2 regions of the Frigoribacterium sp. PvP121 genome follow, and region 1 is predicted to be linked to the other one. Evidence: predicted binding sites of a transcription regulator. Region 1 holds the regulator's gene; the other holds the start of a gene.
The links. The regulator HspR, encoded in region 1, represses chaperone genes until heat shock. The targets are predictions, from matches to a motif close to AAGTTGAGTCNNNNNGACTCAACTT.

Region 1 (4,410 bases):
CGGAGGAGCACGCTGCGGAAGACAAGGCGCGTCGCGAGGCCAACGAGGTCCGCAACAACGCCGAGCAGCTCGTCTACTCGATCGAGAAGCTGATCAAGGAGAACGACGAGAAGCTGCCCGCCGACGTCAAGTCCGAGGTCCAGGCCGACGTCGACGCGCTGAAGACCGCCCTCGCCGGCGACGACGACACGGCCATCAAGCCCGCGTTCGACAAGCTCAACGAGAGCCAGTCGAAGCTCGGCCAGGCGATCTACTCGCAGGGCCAGGCCGACGAGGCCGCCGCCGGTGCCGCCGGTGCCGAGGGCGCACCCGCCGACGGCCAGGCCACCGGTGACGACGAGGACATCGTCGACGCCGAGGTCGTGGACGACGACGAGAACGACAAGAAGTAGGTCGACCGATGACTGACGAGCAGAACCGCGCTCCCGACGAGGAGCCCGTCCGCCCCGAGGCCAGCGCGGGGGTGCCGTCGGAGGACGGCGGCACCGCCGCGGTCGACGGCGCCGACGACCTGGTCGAGGCCGAGGCCCCCGACGTCGAGGTGCCCGCGGGCGCCGAGGCGCCGGAGGGCGCGGCCGCCGCGGCCGAGCAGATGGCCGCCGAGGGCGCCGCCGGGGCCGAGCCCCTCAGCGCCGACGACGAGGCCATCCTCGACCAGGCCAGCACCGACCTCGTCGCCGACATGCGACAGGACATGCTGCGGGCCCAGGCCGAGCTGGTCAACTTCCGCAAGCGCGTCGAGCGCGACCGGGAGGCGAACCGCGAGGCGGTCGTCGCCGAGGTCATCCGCTCGCTGCTGCCGGCGCTCGACGACCTCGTCCGTGCCGAGAAGCACGGCGACCTCGCCGAGGGCCCGATGACGGTCATCGCACAGAAGATCCGCGGCGGGCTCGACAAGTTCGGCCTCACGCAGGTCGGCGCGGCGGGCGAGGTCTTCGACCCCACGATGCACGACGCGCTCGTGCAGCTGCCGAACCCCGACGTGACGGTCAACACCGTCGCCGACGTCATCGAGCCGGGCTACAAGATCGGCGACCGGGTCATCCGGGCCGCCAAGGTCGCCGTCCACACCCCGCAGTAGCCCTGCACCTCCACGGCGCGAGCCGTGACCGCGACGCGAGTCGCGACGGGCGGTGGGCTCCTCGACGAGGCGCCCACCGCCTCCCCCGTTCTTTCCTCCGGTGGCCGTGCGCTGCCGGACACACGCAAGAGAGGAGGTGCCCGATGGCGAGTCAGGACTGGTTCGACAAGGACTTCTACGCGATCCTCGGCGTCTCCAAGGACGTCACCCCGGCCGAGCTCAAGAAGGTCTACCGGAAGCTGGCGCGGAAGTACCACCCCGACAGCAACCCGGGCGACGCCGCGGCCGAGGCGAAGTTCAAGGAGATCAGCGAGGCGAACTCGGTGCTCTCCGACCCGGAGCAGCGCAAGGAGTACGACCAGGTCAGGGCCATGGGCTCCGGCGCCCGCTTCACCGCGGGCAGCGGCGGCCCGGGAGGCGGTGGCGGCGGCTTCGAGGACGTCTTCGGCGGCATGTTCGGAGGCGGTGGCCAGCGCCCGCAGTTCCGTCAGGGCGGCGGCGGTGGCGGCGGCTTCGAGGACATCTTCGGCGGCATGTTCGGCGGCAGCGGCGGCGGCTTCGGCCAGACGAGCGGCGGCTACCGCGGCTTCGGCGGCCCGCAGAAGGGCCGCGACATGACGGCCACGACGACGCTCGACTTCCAGACCGCCGTCGTCGGCGAGACCATCTCGCTGCAGGCGTCGAACGGCAAACCGATGAAGGTGCGCATCCCCGCCGGCGTGCACGACGGCCAGAAGATCCGGCTCCGCGGCCGCGGGGAGTCCAGCCCCGACGGCGGCGAGCCCGGCGACATGGTGCTCACCATCGCGGTGCGCCCGCACCCGGTGTTCGAGCTCGACGGCGCGAACCTGCGCCTCGACGTGCCCGTGACGTTCACCGAGGCGGCGCTCGGCGCGACGATCGAGGTGCCGACGCTCGGCGGCGAGCCGGTGCGGCTGCGCGTCGCGCCGGGCACGCCGTCCGGCCGCGTGCTGCGCGTCAAGGGGCGCGGCGTCACGACGAAGACCGGCACCGGCGACCTGCTGGCGACGGTGCAGGTGGCCGTGCCGAGCCACCTCAGCGACGCGGCGCGCGAGGCCGTCGAGGCGCTGGCTGCGGCCCTGCCGGCCGAGAACCCGCGCGACGACCTGATCGCCCGGGCCCGGGGCTAGCCTCGGCAGCACCAGGGCCGGCAGCGGCAGCAGCAGCAGCACCAGGCCCGGCGCCAGCACCAGGGCCGGCAGCACCCGGCACCAGCACCACGAGCAGGAGGGGACGACGATGGCGAGACAGGACGCGGGGCAGCGGCCCCTCGACGAGCACTCGCCCGTCTTCGCGATCGCGATGGCGGCCGAGCTCGCGGGCATGCACGCCCAGACGCTGCGCCAGTACGACCGGCTCGGCCTCGTGGTGCCGCAGCGCACCGCGGGCAAGTCGCGGCGGTACTCGATGCGCGACGTCGTGCAGCTGCGCGAGATCGCGCGGCTCGGCGGCGAGGGCGTCTCGCTCGAGGGCGTCAAGCGCATCCTCGAGCTCGAGAACCAGGTGACGGCGCTGCAGTCGCGCGTGCGCGAGCTGGAGCGGGCGCTGGCCGACGAGCTGGTCACCCGGCCCGGCGCGCGCGTCTTCGCGGCGGGCGAGAGCGGCGTCGTGCCGCTCCGCCACGGCACCCGGCCCACGCGGCAGACCTCGGTCGTCGTCTGGCGGCCCCTGCAGTAGCTGCCGCCCCGTGGGGCTCCTCGAGTGGTCACGAACTGCTGCCCTCGCGTCGGGGAGCAGCACGTCCTGACCACTCGGTGTCTGAGGCGGGGTGCGGCGGGTTCCCGTCACTCCCGGCGGGTCGGCGCCGGCCCGCCCGCGAGGGCGTCGACCCGCCGCACCCTCGGTGCCGTGCGCCGTCTCCGCCACCCCGACGTCGAGTGGTCACGAACTGCTGCCCGCGCGCAGCGAGCAGCACTTCGTGACCACTCGGCGCCACGGTCGGGGACGACGGGCCGGGGCGGGCCGGTAGCCTCGTCCGGTGATCGACTTCGAGCAGCTCCGTCGGTGGCCCGACGTCGAGGCCCCCGAGCTGGTCGCGCACGACGCGACCGACCGCCTCCTGCTCGACACCGCCCGGGAGGCGCTGGTCGCCCACCCGGAGCACGTCACGACCATCGGTGACCGCTACGGAGCCCTCACCCTCGGCGCCGCCGAGCTGGTCGGCCCGCACGAGCTCCGCGTGCACCAGGACGCCCTCTCGGGCGAGCTCGCCCTCGCGGCGAACGCGGAGCGCCTCGGCAGCCGTGCCTCGTGGCGCTCGCTGCCGCTCGACCCCTCGCTCGTCGAGGGCGCCCGGGTGGTGCTCCTGCAGCTGCCGCGCGGCCTCGACGCCCTCGACGAGATCGCCGAGCTGGTCGCGGCCCACGCGCACCCCGAGGTGCAGCTCGTCGCCGGTGGCCGCGTCAAGCACATGACCCCGGCGATGAACGACGTGCTGCGCCGCCACTTCGGCACCGTCTCCGCCGGTCTCGCCCGGCAGAAGTCGCGCCTCCTGACCGCCTCCGGTCCGCGCTCCGACGCCGGAGCCACCGCCTCCTCGGCTGGTACCGCCTCGATGTGGCCTCGCTCCGAGCGGCACGGCGACCTCGTGGTCGTCGCGCACGGCGCGGCCTTCGCCGGCTCATCGATCGACGTCGGCACCCGAGCGCTGCTGGAGGCGCTGGCGGTCGGGGCGCCCGAGGCGTCGCACGTGGTCGATCTCGGGTGCGGAACGGGGGTGCTTGCCGCCGCCTACGCGCTCGCGCACCCCGAGGCGCATGTCGTCGCGACCGACCAGTCGGCGGCCGCCGTGGCGTCGGCGCGCGCGACGGCCGAGGCGACCGGCGTCGGTGACCGGGTGGAGTCGCGGCGTGACGACGCAGGAGCCTCCCTGCCCGCAGGCTCCGCCGGCCTGGTGCTGCTCAACCCCCCGTTCCACGTCGGCGCCACCGTGCACGCCGGCCTCGCGCACAAGCTCTTCGCGGCGGCCGCGCGCCTCCTCGAGCCGGGCGGGGAGCTCTGGTGCGTCTGGAACTCCCACCTCGGCTACCGCAGCGCGCTCGAGCGCACCGTCGGGCCGACGCGTCAGGTCTCGCGCGGGCCGAAGTTCACCGTGACGGTGTCCACCCGCCGCTGATCTCGCCCCTTCTCGTCCTGCTTCTCTCGTCAGTTGCCGTTTTGGGGGCCTCTGAACGCCCGTGAGCCCCCAAAGTGGCAACTGACGCGAGGCGGCAGTGATCGAAGTGACTCTTCCTGGGCCCTGCACGGGGCGGAGGGCCCAGGAAGAGTCACCTCGATGGCGCCGAGGTGACCCGCGCGGGGATCAGCCC
Region 2 (4,410 bases), 120 kb from region 1:
CGAGGGGGCGGGCGACGAGCTCGCCGTCGTCGCCGACGCTGACCAGCACGCGCCCGCCGGCCGCGACCGCGCCGGAGACCATCAGGTCGGCGAGCCGGTCGTCGACCTCGCGCTGGATCGTGCGGCGCAGCGGCCGGGCGCCGAACTCGGGCTCGTAGCCGTGGTCGACGATCCAGTCGGTGGCCGCGTCGTCGACCTCGACCGCGATGCCCTGGGCCTCGAGGCGACGCGAGGTCGCCCCGAGCAGCAGGCGCACGATGTCGCGCAGCTGCTCACGGTCGAGCTTGCGGAACAGCACGATCTCGTCGATGCGGTTGAGGAACTCGGGCCGCATCGCCTCCCGCAGCTTGCCCATGACGCGGTCGCGGAGCGCCTTCTCCGACCCGAAGCCGTTCCCGGCCGCGGGGTCGGAGCCGACGGGCCCGGTCGGCGTGAAGCCGAGGGCTCCGCCGCGCGAGGCGAGGAACTCCGAGCCCAGGTTCGACGTCATCACGACGACCGTGTTGCGGAAGTCGACCGTGCGGCCCTGGCCGTCGGTCAGCCGCCCGTCGTCGAGCACCTGCAGCAGCAGGTTGAACACGTCGGGGTGCGCCTTCTCGATCTCGTCGAGCAGGATCACCGAGTACGGGCTCCGCCGCACGCGCTCGGTCAGCTGGCCGGCCTCGTCGTAGCCGACGTAGCCGGGAGGGGAGCCGACCAGACGGCTCACCGTGTGGCGCTCGCCGTACTCGCTCATGTCGAGCCGGATCATCGCGCCCTCGTCGCCGAAGAGCGACTCGCCCAGGGCCTTCGCCAGCTCGGTCTTGCCGACGCCGGTCGGGCCGAGGAAGAGGAACGAGCCGGTCGGGCGGGCGGGGTCGCCGAGGCCCGTCCGGCTGCGCCGCACCGACTTGGCGATCGCGGTGACCGCGTCGTCCTGGCCGACCACCCGGGCGTGCAGCTCCTGCTCGAGCAGGGCGAGCCGCGAGCGGTCGCCGTCGGTGAGGCGCGCGACCGGGATGCCCGTGGCGCGCGCGACCATCTCGGCGACGTCCGCCGCGGTGATCTCCGTGCCGACCGCCTCCGTGCCGACCGCCGCCGTGCTGTCGGCGTGACCGCTCCCGACCGCCGCGGCCAGCGACTCCTGCACGGCCTCGATCTCGTCGCGCAGGTGCGACGCCTCCTCGTAGCGCTCCGCGGAGACCGCGGCGTGCTTCGACGACTCGAGCTCGGCGAGCCGGGCCTGGAGCGCCGCGGTGTCGACCCGGCCGCCGAGGCGCAGGCGACGACGGGCGCCGGCCTGGTCGATGAGGTCGATCGCCTTGTCGGGCAGGAACCTGTCGCTGACGTAGCGCGCCGACAGCTCGACGGCCGCGCGCAGGGCCTCGGGCGCGTACGCGACGCCGTGGTGCTCCTCGTAGCGCGGGGCGAGCCCGGTGAGGATGAGCACGGCGTCGTCGATGCTCGGCTCGGGCACCGTGACGGGCTGGAAGCGGCGCTCGAGGGCGGCGTCCTTCTCGATCGTGCGGTACTCCTTCAGCGTCGTCGCGCCGATGAGGTGCAGCTCGCCGCGGGCGAGGCGGGGCTTGAGGATGTTCCCGGCGTCCATGGTGCCGTCGCCGTTGCCGCCGGCCCCGACGACCGTGTGGATCTCGTCGAGGAAGACGATCAGCTCGCCCTGGTGCGCGGCGATCTCGTTGACGACCGTGGTGAGGCGCTCCTCGAAGTCGCCGCGGTAGCGGGTGCCGCTGACCATGCCGGCCAGGTCGAGCGTGACGACGCGCTTGCCCTGCAGCAGCTCGGGCACGTCGCCGTCGACGATGCGCTGGGCGAGGCCCTCGACGATGGCGGTCTTGCCGACGCCGGGCTCGCCGATCAGCACCGGGTTGTTCTTCGTGCGGCGCAGCAGGATCTCGACGGTCTGCTCGACCTCGTCGGCCCGGCCGATCACGGGGTCGATCTCGCCGCGGCGGGCGCGGGCCGTGAGGTCGCTGCCGTACTGGTCGAGGGTGGGGGTGCCGGAGTCGCGGGCCGGGTCGCCGGCACCGGTCGCGTCGGTGCCCGTGCCGGCTCCGCTCCCGGCCGCGCCTGCGGCGCTTCCCGCGGTCGACCCGCCCGTCGGCGACCCGTCGCGGACGTACGCCTGGAGCGCCTGCGGGGTGATGCCCGCGGCGGCGAGCAGCTGCCCGCTGACCGACTGCTGGTCGACCACCAGCGAGAAGAAGACGTGCTCGGGGTCGACGTAGGTCGAGCCGAACGCGCGGGCGGCCTGCGCGGCCTGGAGCAGGACGCGCTGGGCGGCCGGGGTGAGGGCGACGGTGCTGGGGGTGTCGGACGAGGGGCCGGGGAGGCGGCTGTCGACGGCTCGGAGCAGGGCGTCGCGGTCGACGCCCGCGTGGCGGACCACGTCGGCGGCGGGCGACTCGTCGAGCAGCACCCGGAGGACGTGGAGGGAGTCGACCTCGGCGTGGCCACGGCCGGTGGCGAACTCGCCGGCCCGGGTGACGAGCCCGTGGGCGGCGCTGCTGAGCAGGCGCGAGATGTCGACGGGGCGTCCGGTCTGACCCGACCGGGCGCCGTTCATGAGGCGGGCGAGGAACTCGTCGAACGAGCCGCCGTCGCCGGAGCCGAACTGTGCAGGCATGGGACCTCCTGGGGAAACTTGAGTGGCTGCGACTCAAGTCAACGCAGGGAGGCCCTGGTCATTCCCGGTCGGTGGAGAAAGTTGAGCGGAGGGGGCTCAACCCGCCACGTCAGGTCCCCGGGTGGCTCACCTCGCCGCCCCCGCGCCTCCGGCCCCTCCGCCCTCTCGACCGCTCCGTGTCGCAAATGCCGACCATCGGCGCGGCAATACGGGGTTTTCCCCGTGTTGCGACCCGACCGAGCCTGCGATGGTCGGCATTTGCTACGAGGAGCAGGGTCAGGAGCCGGTGCGGGACCCGGCGAGGTGCTCGTCCGTGGCGCCGTCGGGCCCGGCGGCGGCCTCGGCGCCGCTGGTGTGCGCGCTCGCCTTGCCCTGGTCGTCGCCCTCGTCGCCCTCGGCGTCGGCGCCCGGCGCGTTCGCGAACTCGGCGCCGTAGCTCTCGCTGTCGAGGTCGGGGATGTCGAGCATCTCCTGCGGCCAGGCCGGCCGGGAGGGCTGGAGGCGCAGCGTCGCCTCCTCGAGGTCGCGGATGACGTCCTCGTCGACGGGCTCGTCCTGGCTGTTCTCGACCGGGGTGGAGAACACCTGGCTCGCCGGGCCGATCAGCAGGTGCGCGTAGGCCTTGCTGCCGCCCTCGGTCACGACGGGCACCGACACGATGTCAGAGGTGTCGGCCTCGGCGAGGGCCCTCGCGTAGCGCAGCACGGCCTTGCAGGTGCGGTCACCGACCAGCATGTAGCTGCCGGAGTAGTGGAGTCGTCTCATGACCTCGACGGAACCACGAGGGGCCCGGCCGTGCTCGCCCTTGCTCGCCGAGCGTCCGTGCACTACGCGCACCGCGCCTCCGGCGGGCTCCCACCGCCCCGGAGCGGGAGCGAGGGCCTGCCGGAGGCGCGGGTCGGCCGGGCGGTCAGCCCGCGTCGGGCAGCCGCACCTCCACCGTGCCGTCGACGACGCGGGTGTCGAACCGCGGCTGCGGCGACGTCGCCGGCCCGTGCACGACCTCGCCGGTGCGCATCGAGAAGACGCTGTCGTGCCAGGGGCACGAGACGCAGGCCTCGCCGGGCTTCCCCGCGTCGGTGACGAGCTCGCCCTCGGAGAGCGGGCCGGAGAGGTGGCTGCAGACGCTCGAGAGCACCTCCACCTCGTCGCCGCGACGCAGTGCGACGAGCGGCTGCCCGTCGAGGTCGAGGCCGGTCAGCTCGCCCTCGGGCAGGGCGTCGAGACGAGTGACCTCGTGCCAGCCGGGGGAGACGAGGTGCGGCACGTCCTCCGCGTGGTTCGCGCCGACGGCCTGGCGGTAGGCGAGGTGCCCCCCGATGAAGCCGCCGAGGCCCACCGCTCCGAGGCCCGCGAACGAGAGCACCTTGGCGCTCGTCTGCTTGCCGCGCAGCCGCTGGAGGTATGAGGCGCCGTAGAGGGCGGTGCCAGCCAGGTTGGCCGCGGAGTGCACGAGGCCGGTGCGCTTCTGCTGCTCGTGCGTCGCCGACCAGTCGGCGAAGCCGGCCAGGGCCGACGGGGCGACCGCGAGCACGCCGGCGCCGACGAGCGTGCGGGCGGGGCGCTCCTGACCGGGCATGAGGTCGAGCAGGGCCGCGCTGATCCACGCGCCGGTCGGCACGAGCACCATCACGGGGTGGAGCGGGTGGCCGGCGGGCACGCCGTGCAGCAGGTCGCGCAGCGCGCGCGGCTGCAGCACGGCGTCGACGACGCCGGCGACCTTCTCGACGAGCGGGTCGAGCCGCTTCTCGCGCTCGACCGCCTCGAGTGCCTTGACGATCCTGAGT

Region 2: JOE43_RS03835 (ATP-dependent Clp protease ATP-binding subunit) is a predicted target of HspR. The motif match lies at 2,639-2,663, and genes of this name have one in related genera.

The regions. Positions count from the first base shown of each region.
Region 1 covers NZ_JAFIBR010000001.1:926,622-931,031, forward strand. The annotation lists gene dnaK (molecular chaperone DnaK) at 1-392, shown strand, start outside; gene JOE43_RS04405 (nucleotide exchange factor GrpE) at 401-1,081, shown strand; gene JOE43_RS04410 (DnaJ C-terminal domain-containing protein) at 1,225-2,232, shown strand; gene JOE43_RS04415 (heat shock protein transcriptional repressor HspR) at 2,342-2,779, shown strand; gene JOE43_RS04420 (methyltransferase) at 3,081-4,217, shown strand; gene JOE43_RS04425 (pilus assembly protein CpaE) at 4,404-4,410, opposite strand, start outside.
Region 2 covers NZ_JAFIBR010000001.1:803,519-807,928, forward strand. The annotation lists gene JOE43_RS03835 (ATP-dependent Clp protease ATP-binding subunit) at 1-2,623, opposite strand, end outside; gene JOE43_RS03840 (hypothetical protein) at 2,900-3,388, opposite strand; gene JOE43_RS03845 (Rieske (2Fe-2S) protein) at 3,534-4,410, opposite strand, start outside.